Loktanella sp. M215: one gene and its partner. The protein of the gene in region 1 interacts with the protein of each later gene in a pairwise test. Links are inferred from orthologs where the notes say so. Each region holds a gene or a part of one and is shown in the gene's direction. Other genes may lie near its edges.

Evidence for each region. The genes of interacting proteins can lie anywhere in the genome.
Region 2: the proteins of leuS (region 1) and ligA interact in binary tests that used the Escherichia coli proteins (3 or more experiments, as listed by UniProt). The link is inferred for Loktanella sp. M215 from one-to-one orthologs.

What each region holds. Positions count from the first base shown.
Region 1 is NZ_WMEA01000001.1:1,149,234-1,154,608, forward strand. The notes cover bases 1,591-4,682. They hold leuS (leucine--tRNA ligase), read left to right. Parts: upstream 1,591-1,901; coding sequence 1,902-4,463; downstream 4,464-4,682. Other genes in these bases: GLR48_RS05555 (DUF3576 domain-containing protein), read left to right, coding at 1,591-1,829; GLR48_RS05565 (hypothetical protein), read left to right, coding at 4,453-4,682. Outside these bases: GLR48_RS25630 (porin), read right to left, coding at 1-536; GLR48_RS25635 (porin), read right to left, coding at 577-1,125; more of GLR48_RS05555, read left to right, coding at 1,320-1,590; more of GLR48_RS05565, read left to right, coding at 4,683-4,938; holA (DNA polymerase III subunit delta), read left to right, coding at 4,949-5,375.
Region 2 is NZ_WMEA01000001.1:2,944,450-2,949,701, forward strand. Bases 889-3,857 are described here. They hold ligA (NAD-dependent DNA ligase LigA), read left to right. Parts: upstream 889-1,228; coding sequence 1,229-3,487; downstream 3,488-3,857. Other genes in these bases: recG (ATP-dependent DNA helicase RecG), read left to right, coding at 3,484-3,857. In the rest of the region: CtrA inhibitor SciP, read left to right, coding at 1-2; response regulator transcription factor CtrA, read left to right, coding at 83-796; more of recG, read left to right, coding at 3,858-5,252. UniProt on the Escherichia coli protein: DNA ligase that catalyzes the formation of phosphodiester linkages between 5'-phosphoryl and 3'-hydroxyl groups in double-stranded DNA using NAD as a coenzyme and as the energy source for the reaction.

The sequences.
Region 1 (5,375 bases):
AGTGCGCCGCCCAGGTCGTAGTCAGCGCCGATACCGTAAGCGGTGTCATCGCCGGCGCCGCCCTGACGCTGAGCCACATAGGCCTTCGCGGTGATCTGGCCGAAGACATACGAACCGTACAGCGTGTAGTGCTCGCCGTTGTCGCCAGCGACGTTGTAGGTCTCGTCGCCATCGTCGAAGTACTGCAGGCCAACCGTGCCAGCATCGTTGATCGCGTACTCGGCACCGACGTAGTAGTTGTCGTTGTCGGTGATGCCAGCGCCATTGGTGACATAAGCAGCGGACACGGTGAACGCGCCGAAGCCGTAATCACCGGAGATGCCGTACTCGATGTCTTGACCGCCGGGCAGGCCGTCCAGCTGCTGGTTCGGGTTCACGATCGATGCGCGGACGTTGCCAGCACCGAAGGCGTAGGAGACTGCAACGCCCATGCGGTTACGCTGATCGGCACCGTAGGGGCCGCTTGCGAAGGCGTAGAACGAACCCAGCGGGTCACCGTCACTGTTGCCGATGTAGCCGACTTCCGAGTTGTACATCAGAGCAGCGTTGTCGAACGCGGTGCCGACGTTGCCGACATCAACGCGCAGGCCAGCGAACTTGGCATACAGGTCGGCCGGGGGACAGCTGAGCGCCGCTGCCGGTCGTGCCGGAAACGGTGTTCACGACGCCGTTCGTGTTGACGGGCGTGGTCGTGCCGACGACGGATGTCGCGCTGTTGTCGTCGTACTGCAGACGAACGCGGCCACCGAACTCGACGCCAACATCAGAGGTCATCGTTGCGTCGATGTTCAGACGGAAACGCGTGTCGATCTGGGTCTGGGCAGTGCCGGCAGCAACGCCGTCGTTGTAGGTCAGGCCGAAGCGGCCGTAACCGGACAGGTTCACGTCAGCGGATGCGGCGCCAGCGGTCACGATCGCTGCTGCGGACATCATCAGAATTTTTTTCATTTTTTCCCTCGTTGATACTGTGTCAGGGCCCAACTCGTGGAAATCGAATTCGGCATGAGGTGTGTTTCCACCCAAGCCCCATCGATTGCAACGACAAGAACCGGGGCGATGGCAAAGAGCCAAGTGATGATGCAGGTATGTCACAGTTTCGTCAGGGCCATTGAGTGTCATATTCATCAACCTTATCAATGATCTGCAATTCATCCGGTCAGGTCACGTATCCGAGAGGGTGGCCGCGGCGACCGCTGGGAGCGTGTTGCGCGGCGCGTCTTTCGCCGTATGCGGCGCCAGTTTGCGACTCGATTCCTGCGGTGCGGGACGGGTCCAGAAATGGCTTGGCATGACCGGGGCTAAAAGCTAGGTGTTGCCAAATGAAAACGGGGGAAAAGATGAAGTTAAGATACCTCGCACAGGCCGCCATCGTCGGTGCAGCGGCGCTGCTGGTCGGTTGCGCCCCCGGTGTGACGCCTGCGACACCCAATGCGGCACAGGAATCGGTTCCCGTCAGCAAGGGCGGTTCCGGCACCCGTGTGCCGGCGTCCAGGATCTGGGACTTCTTCAATATCGGCGGCGATGCGAATGCCGGGCTCGAGGTCAACAAGTACCTCTGGAACGCCAGTCTGGACGTCCTGAACTTCCTGCCCATCGAAAGCGTCGATCCCTTTACCGGTGTCATCGTCTATGGATACGGACTGCCGCCCGGCGGCGGGACCGCCTATCGCGGCACCGTCTACATCAGCAGCCCGGCCTTGGATGCACGGTCGCTGAATGTCGCTTTGCAGACCCGCTCCGGCCCGGTCAGCGCCGATACCCGGCGCGCGATCGAGGATGCGATCCTGTCGCGTGCCCGTCAGTTGCGCATTGCCGGCGGTCGCCGGTAACACTGCTTCTCTTTGCCTGATGCGATCGCCGGGCCTTGGTCCGGCGTCGTGCTTGATGAAAGACCCCGAACGATGACGACCTATACCCCCGCGATGATCGAGGCGCGCTGGCAGGCGGCCTGGGCGGACGCCCAGTCCTTCAAGGCCGTGCGCAGCGGCGACAAGCCGAAGTATTACGTGCTTGAGATGTTTCCGTATCCTTCGGGGCGGATCCACATCGGCCACGTGCGCAACTACACGATGGGCGACGTCATCGCGCGCTACAAGATGTCGACGGGGCACAACGTGCTGCACCCGATGGGCTGGGACGCCTTCGGGATGCCTGCCGAAAACGCGGCGATGGCCAGCGGCGGCCACCCCAAGGACTGGACCTACCAGAACATCGCGGACATGCGCGACCAGATGAAGCCGCTGGGCCTGTCGATCGACTGGTCCCGGGAACTCGCAACCTGCGATCCGGAATACTACGGTCAGCAGCAGGCGCTGTTTCTGGATTTCCTCGAAAAGGGTCTGATCTACCGCAAGAAGGCCGTCGTGAACTGGGACCCGGTCGACATGACCGTGCTGGCGAACGAACAGGTCGAGGACGGCAAGGGCTGGCGCTCCGGTGCCGAGGTCGAGCGGCGCGAGCTGACGCAGTGGTTCTTCAAGATCTCCGACTACTCCGAAGAGTTGCTCGAAGGTCTCGACGGCCTCGACGACTGGCCCGCCAAGGTCAAGCTGATGCAGTCCAACTGGATCGGCAAGTCGCGCGGCTTGCAGTTCGCCCTCGGCCTGATCGACGGTCCCGACGGCTTTGACCGGATCGAGGTCTATACCACACGACCCGACACCCTGATGGGGGCGTCCTTCGTCGGCATCTCGCCGGACCACCCCCTCGCAAAGCAGCTGGAACGTGATGACCCCGACCTTGCCGCCTTCTGTGCCGACGTCCGCAAGGGCGGCACGACTGAAGAGGCGCTTGAGAAGGCCGAAAAGCGTGGCTACGACACCGGCCTGCGCGTGCGGCATCCTTTTGATACGTCATGGGAACTGCCGGTCTATATCGCGAACTTCATCCTGATGGACTACGGCACCGGCGCGATCTTCGGCTGCCCCGCGCACGACCAACGCGATTTCGAATTCGCGACCAAATACGACCTGCCGATCACCCCCGTCTTTCTGCCCTCGGCAGATGCCGACGACGCCCTGACCGAAGCTTACGTGCCGCAGAAGACCGACGCCGTCACTTACGTCCGCGGTTTCTCGGGCGAAGATGTGCAAACCGGTGCGCAGGCCGTCGATGCCGCCATCGCCTTCTGCGAGGCGAACGGCGTCGGCCATGGTGTGACGAAATTCCGCCTGCGCGACTGGGGCCTGTCGCGCCAGCGCTACTGGGGCTGCCCGATTCCGATCATTCACTGCGACACCTGCGGCGTGGTGCCGGAAGACAAGGCGAACCTGCCGGTCGAGCTGCCCTACGACGTCACCTTCGACGTCCCCGGCAATCCGCTGGACCGCCACCCGACATGGCGCGACTGCACCTGCCCGAAGTGCGGCGCCAAGGCGCGGCGCGAAACCGACACGATGGACACATTCGTCGATTCGTCATGGTATTACGCACGTTTCACCGCACCCCGCGCGGATACGCCGACAGTCCACGATGATGCCGCCTACTGGATGAACGTCGATCAATACATCGGTGGGATCGAACACGCGATTCTGCACCTGCTCTATTCCCGCTTCTTCGCCCGCGCGATGCACATGACCGGCCACCTGCCCGCCATGGCGTCCGAACCCTTCGACGCGCTGTTCACCCAAGGCATGGTGACCCACGCCATCTACACGACGAAACGTCCCCTCGACGGTCGCCCGGTCTATCACTACCCCGAAGAGGTCACGCTGCGCGACGGCGGCGCCTTCCTTGCCGACGGCACGCAGGTCGAGGTCATCCCCTCTGCCAAGATGTCGAAGTCCAAGAACAACGTCGTCGACCCCGTCAATATCGTAAAGCAATACGGCGCCGACACCGCCCGCTGGTTCGTCCTGTCGGACAGCCCGCCAGAGCGGGACGTGGAATGGACCGCCGCCGGGGCAGAGGCGACCTACAAGCACCTTGGCCGCGTCTGGCGCATCGCCAACGACGTGGCGACCGGCGATGCCGCAGGGGACGCCACCCAGGATCAGGCCCTGCTCAAGGACATGCACCGCGCGATCCGCGACGTGACGCTGGGGATCGAATCCTTCGGCTTCAACGCAGCAATCGCCCGGCTCTACGCCTTCACCAACACCCTCTCGCGCAGCACCGCCAGCACGCCCGCACGGCGTCAGGCGACATGCACGCTCGCACAGCTCATGGCCCCCATGACCCCGCATCTGTCAGAGGAGATCTGGGCGATGCTGGGCAACGACGGCCTGATCCTGAACGCCCCCTGGCCACAGGCGGACGAGGCGATGCTGGTCGATGCCGAAGTCACCCTGCCGATCCAGATCAACGGCAAGCGCAAGTCGGAAATCACCGTCGCCGCCGACGCTGACGTCGCGACCGTGGAAAAACTGGTGCTGGCGCAGGACGTCGTGCAGCGCAACCTCGATGGGGCCACGCCGAAGAAGATCATCGTCGTGCCCGGCCGGATCGTGAACATTGTCGTCTAGGGCGATCACCCGTCGCGGCGCTCTCGTGGCGCTGCTGGCCACCGGGGCCTGCGGCTTTACGCCCGCACTGGCGCCGGGGGCGGCGACTTTTGCCCTGCGGGACAGCGTGACGGTCACCGCACCGGACACGATTCCCGGCTTCGCCATCCGCAGCCGGCTGCAAGAGCGTCTGGGCCGCGCCACGCAGCCTGCGTTCACCCTGACGATCAGCCTTGATCAGGCGCTGGATGCGGCGGCCTTCTCTCAGGCGGGCGATGCGCTGCGCTACAACGTCGTGGGCGCCGCCGGGTGGCAACTGACGACGGCGGACGGCACGACCGTCGGGCAGGGGCAGGTCGAAGGCTTCACCAGCTATTCCGCCACCGGATCGACGGTCGCCACGCAAGCGGCGGCCACCGACGCCATCGGTCGCCTGATGGTCATTCTGGGTGACATGGTCGTGGCCGACCTGATGCTGCTGGACCTGCCGCAATGAAAGCCTGCCGATGAAACTGGCCGGACGGGACGCCACAAAGTTCCTGCGCGCCCCCGATCCGGGCCGCGCAGGCATCCTGATCTATGGCGCAGACCCGATGCGGGTCGCCACCGCGCGGGTGCAGGTCGTGGCCGCCCTCGTCGGCCCGCAGGGCGAATCCGAGATGCGGCTGACCCGTATTCCCGCCTCCGACCTGCGCAAGGATCCCGCGCAGGTCAACGATGGCATCAAGGCGCAGGGCTTCTTTCCCGGCCCCCGCGTCGTGCTGGTCGAGGATGCGACTGACGGCTTGTCAAAGCTGATGACCGACGTGCTGAATGACTGGCGCGACGGCGACGCACAGCTGATCGTCACCGCCGGCCAGCTGACGGCGAAATCGGCCCTGCGCAAGGTCTTCGAAGGCCACCGCGCCAGCGTCGCCATCGGCCTTTACGACG
Region 2 (5,252 bases), 1.8 Mb from region 1 along the record:
GATCACATTTCGATATCGTGGTAACGGAGAGTTAACGTTTCCCGGCGAGATTGTGTTTATCAACATTTAGCGGAGTAGCCCGATGCGTGTATTGCTGGTCGAAGACGATCCCACAACCTCTAAAAGCATCGAGCTGATGTTAAGTCATGCGAACCTGAACGTCTATTCGACCGACATGGGCGAAGAAGGGATCGATCTGGCAAAGCTTTATGATTACGATCTGATCCTGCTGGATCTGAATTTGCCGGACATGAATGGCCACGAGGTCCTGCGGCAATTGCGCCTGGCCCGCATCGACACGCCGATCCTGATCCTGTCCGGCGAGGACGATACCGAAAACAAGCTCAAGGGCTTCGGTTTCGGGGCCGATGATTACCTGACAAAGCCGTTCCACCGCGAAGAACTGGTCGCCCGGATCCATGCCATTATTCGCCGCTCCAAGGGGCATGCCCAATCCATCATCAAGACTGGCGGCATTGCCGTCAATCTGGACGCCAAGACGGTCGAGGTGGACGGCAATTCCGTGCATCTGACGGGTAAGGAATACCAGATGCTGGAACTCCTCAGCCTGCGCAAAGGGACGACGCTGACCAAGGAAATGTTCCTCAACCATCTTTACGGCGGCATGGACGAACCCGAATTGAAGATCATCGACGTCTTCATCTGCAAGTTGCGCAAGAAACTGTCAGAAGCGACGGGCGGTGACAATTTCATCGAAACGGTCTGGGGCCGGGGCTACGTGCTGCGCGACCCGGAAGTGCAGACCGGTAAGGCCCGCATCGCCATCGGCGCCTGATCTGCATGCGGCCCTATGCGGGCCGCATGGATTTGCTGCCGCCGGTCAACGCCCTCAATTTGAATTGAACGCGGCGCGCCTGCGCCGAAGAAACCGTCGCAAAGCCGGTGCGATCGTCGGGTCGTCTGCCACGCGGGCGACCGGGGATACGATATCAAGTCCTTTCAGACGCGCGGCGATGCTGGACCTTGGCTGGACGCGGCTCTAAATTACGATCAACCCGCTTTGACGGGACGACCGAACCAAAGGCTGCGCGATGAACATGACCTGCGACCGCAACGATCTGACGGACACTGGGCCGGCGGTCCATCATCAGCGCAAGGGACCGCACGCCGGATCGCCATGGATTGCAGACGGCATGCGTCCCGTCTCGCGAACCGCGTCAGGCCACTGCGTGCGATTAAGAGGATGCTTTGCATTCTTGACGGCGGTATGCCTGTGACCGATCCGCGCGACGACATCCCGTCACTGACTCGGCAGGCGGCGGCAGATGAACTCGCGTCACTGGCTGATGCGATCAATGCTGCGAACACGGCCTACCACAGGGACGATGCGCCAACGCTTTCTGACGCGGAGTATGACCGGTTGAAGCGGCGTAACACGGCATTGGAAGCCGCATTTCCCGATCTCAAACGGGCGGATTCGCCCACAGACCGGGTCGGCGGCGATGTGGCGGACGGCTTTGGCAAGATTACCCACGCGCAGCGCATGATGTCCTTGGCGAACGCATTTACAGCCGAGGATATCGTCGATTTCGACGCGGGTATCCGGCGCTACCTCGGGCTGACCGGCGATGCCCCGCTGTCCTACACGGCCGAACCCAAGATCGACGGCCTGTCCCTGTCCCTGCGATACGAGGATGGCGCGTTGGTGCAGGCCGCGACCCGGGGCGACGGGGCCGTCGGCGAAAACGTCACCGCCAACGCCCTCACCATCGCCACGATCCCGCAGCATCTGACCGACGCCCCGCAGGTGCTGGAGGTGCGCGGTGAGGTCTACATGCGCCACGCCGATTTCGCCGCCCTCAACGCGCGGCAAGAGGACGCAGGCCTGCGCCCCTTTGCCAATCCGCGCAACGCGGCCGCCGGATCGCTGCGCCAGCTTGATTCCGCGATCACCGCCGCGCGTCCGCTGCACTTCTTCGCCTACGCCTGGGGAGAGGTGTCGGAACCGCTGGCCGAGACCCAAAGCGGTGCGATCGCCCGCCTGTCCGCGCTGGGGTTCGACACGAACCCGCTGACGGAGGTCTGCAAGACGACGGAGGCGCTGATCATGCATTACGACCGGATCGCAGCCGACCGCGCCGCCTTGGGCTACGACATTGATGGCGTCGTCTACAAGGTCGACGATCTGGCGTTGCAACGGCGGCTGGGGTTCCGGTCCTCGACTCCCCGCTGGGCCATCGCGCACAAGTTCCCGGCCGAACGCGCCTGGACGCAGCTTGCGGGTATCGACATTCAGGTCGGGCGCACCGGTGCGCTGTCGCCGGTGGCGCGGTTGATGCCGGTCACGGTGGGTGGCGTCGTCGTCTCGAACGCGACGCTGCACAACGAAGACTATATCGCCGGGCGCAGCAGCGACGGGACGCCGATCCGCGACGGGCGCGACATCCGCATCGGCGACTGGGTTGAGATCTATCGCGCCGGCGACGTCATCCCCAAGATCCGCGACGTGGACCTGTCGCGCCGTCCAAGCGACGCGCAGCCCTATGATTTCCCGACACTTTGTCCCGATTGCGGATCTGCCGCGGTGCGCGACGACGGCGATTCCGTACGCCGCTGCACGGGCGGTCTGATCTGTCCAGCGCAAGCGCTTGAAAAGCTGCGGCATTTCGTCAGTCGCGCGGCCTTCGACATAGAGGGGTTGGGCGCAAAACAGGTCGAATACTTCTTCGGCGACGAGACGCTGCCAATCCGGCAACCCGCCGACATCTTCACCCTGCAGGCCCGCGACGACAAGGCCGTTGCCAAGCTGGAAAACCGTGACGGCTTCGGTCGGACCAGCGTCAAGAACCTCTTCCAAGCGATTGACGAGAAAAGGACGATCCCCCTCAACCGGTTGCTCTTCGCCCTCGGGATCCGCCACGTGGGCGAAGTTGCCTCCGCCGACCTCGCACGGCATTTCGGAATGTGGGAGGCACTTGTCGCCGTCGTCGATGCTGCAGGCCCTGCCGCGAGCGCCCACCGTGCCGCCGATGCGGCAGAGGCTGCCGCGCGTGCCGCCGCCGCCGATGCGGGCAAGCGCGCCAGCCTGAAACCCGTCCGCGATGCCGCCTGGGCCGACGTGCCACCGGACGCCGTGGCAGCCTGGGACGAACTCACCGGGATCGAGGGGATCGGCGCGACCGTGGCCGTCTCGCTCGTCACAACGTTTCAGCAGACGGCCGAGCGCGCCTCGATCGACCGGCTGGTCGCGCAGTTGAACGTGCAGGCGGTCGCAGCGCCCACGCAGACAGACAGCCCGGTGGCCGGCAAGACCATCGTCTTTACCGGCACGCTGGAACGCACGACCCGCGCCGAGGCGAAGGCGCGGGCCGAGGCGCTTGGCGCCAAGGTGGCCGGATCGGTCAGCGCCAAGACGAACCTGCTGGTCGCGGGGCCGGGCGCCGGGTCGAAGGCGACGAAAGCCGCCGAACTGGGGGTCGAGATCATCGACGAAGACGCCTGGATCGCCCTGATCGGCGAGGCATGACCGGCAGGCCTGAAATCCTGTTCCCGCTGTTCGCGGGGCTGACGCAACTGCCCGGCATCGGCGCGCGGACAGAGGCGCTTTTGGCGCAGATGGGCGTGACGCGCCCGCGCGATCTGTTACTGACGCTGCCGCAGGGCGGTGTCGACCGGCACCGCCGCGCCTCGATTCGCGAGGTCGTGGCACCCGCCGTCGTCACGGTCGAAGTGACGGTCGGACCGCACCAGCCGCCCACGGTGAAGGGACGCCCTTACCGCATCGTCGTCACGGACGCCGAGACTACGTTCCAGCTGATCTTCTTCCACGCCAAGGGCGATTACCTGCAGAAATTGCTGCCGACCGGGCAGCGTCGCGTCGTCTCTGGCCGGATCGAACTTTTCGACGGCATCGGCCAGATGGCGCATCCTGACCACATCCTGCCGGTGGCCGAGGCAGAGGCCATTCCGGCCTTCGAGCCGGTCTATCCGCTGACCGCAGGCATAACGCAAAAGCTGATGTTTCGCGCGACGCGGGGTGCGCTGGACCTCGCGCCGGATCTGGCCGAGTGGATCGATGGGCCACTTCAGGCACGCGAAGGCTGGCCCGGCTGGCGCGCGGCGCTGCTGGCAGCGCATGCGCCCGGGGCCACGACCGATCTGTCGCCGCTGGCGCCCGCGCGGGTGCGGCTGGCCTACGATGAATTCTTCGCCCATCAGGTGACGCTGGCCTTGGCGCGGTCGACGCAGCGGCGCAAGGCGGGCCGGGCGACCAAGGGCACGGGTGCGCTGCAAACCCGCGTCCTGCAAGCCTTGCCCTACAGCCCCACGGCGGCGCAGACCCGTGCGGTGTCCGAAATCGCCGCCGATCTGGCGGCCCCCCACCGCATGAACCGCCTGTTGCAGGGCGACGTGGGTGCCGGCAAGACGCTGGTCGCGCTGATGGCGCTGCTGGTCGCGGTCGAAGCGGGCGGGCAGGGCGTGATGATGGCGCCCACGGAAATCCTCGCGCGCCAGCATCTGGACGGGTTGCGCCCGCTGGCCGCCGATGCGGGTGTCGTGCTCGATATCCTCACCGGCCGCGACAAGGGGCGCGAGCGTGAGGCGAAACTGGCCGCCCTTGCGGCCGGAGAGATCCAGATCCTCGTCGGCACCCATGCCGTGTTCCAGAAGGACGTCGTCTTTCACGACCTGCGGCTGGCGGTGATCGACGAACAGCACCGTTTTGGCGTGGCCCAGCGGATGGAACTGGGCGCCAAGGGGCGCGCCGTCGACGTGCTGGTGATGACCGCGACGCCGATCCCACGCTCGCTCAGCCTCGCGCAATATGGCGAGATGGACCTGAGCGTGCTGGATGAAAAGCCGCCCGGCCGCACCCCCGTCACCACCGCCCTGATCAGCACGGACCGCATGGACGAGGTGATCGCCAAACTGCGCGGCGCGGTGGCCGACGGGCGGCAGGCCTACTGGGTCTGCCCGCTGGTCGAGGAGAGCGAGACCGTCGACATGACCGCCGCGGAACAGCGTTTCAAGCTGTTGCGCGCGGCTTTGGGAGAGGGTGTCGTCGGTCTGGTGCATGGTCAGATGCCGCCGGCAGAGAAGGACGCGGCGATGGCGCGCTTCGTCGCGGGACAGACCAAGGTGCTGGTCGCCACGACGGTCATCGAGGTCGGGGTCAACGTCCCCAATGCCTCGATCATGGTGATCGAACGGGCCGAGAGTTTCGGGCTTGCGCAGCTACATCAGTTGCGCGGTCGCGTCGGGCGCGGGGCCGCGGCCTCGACCTGTTTGCT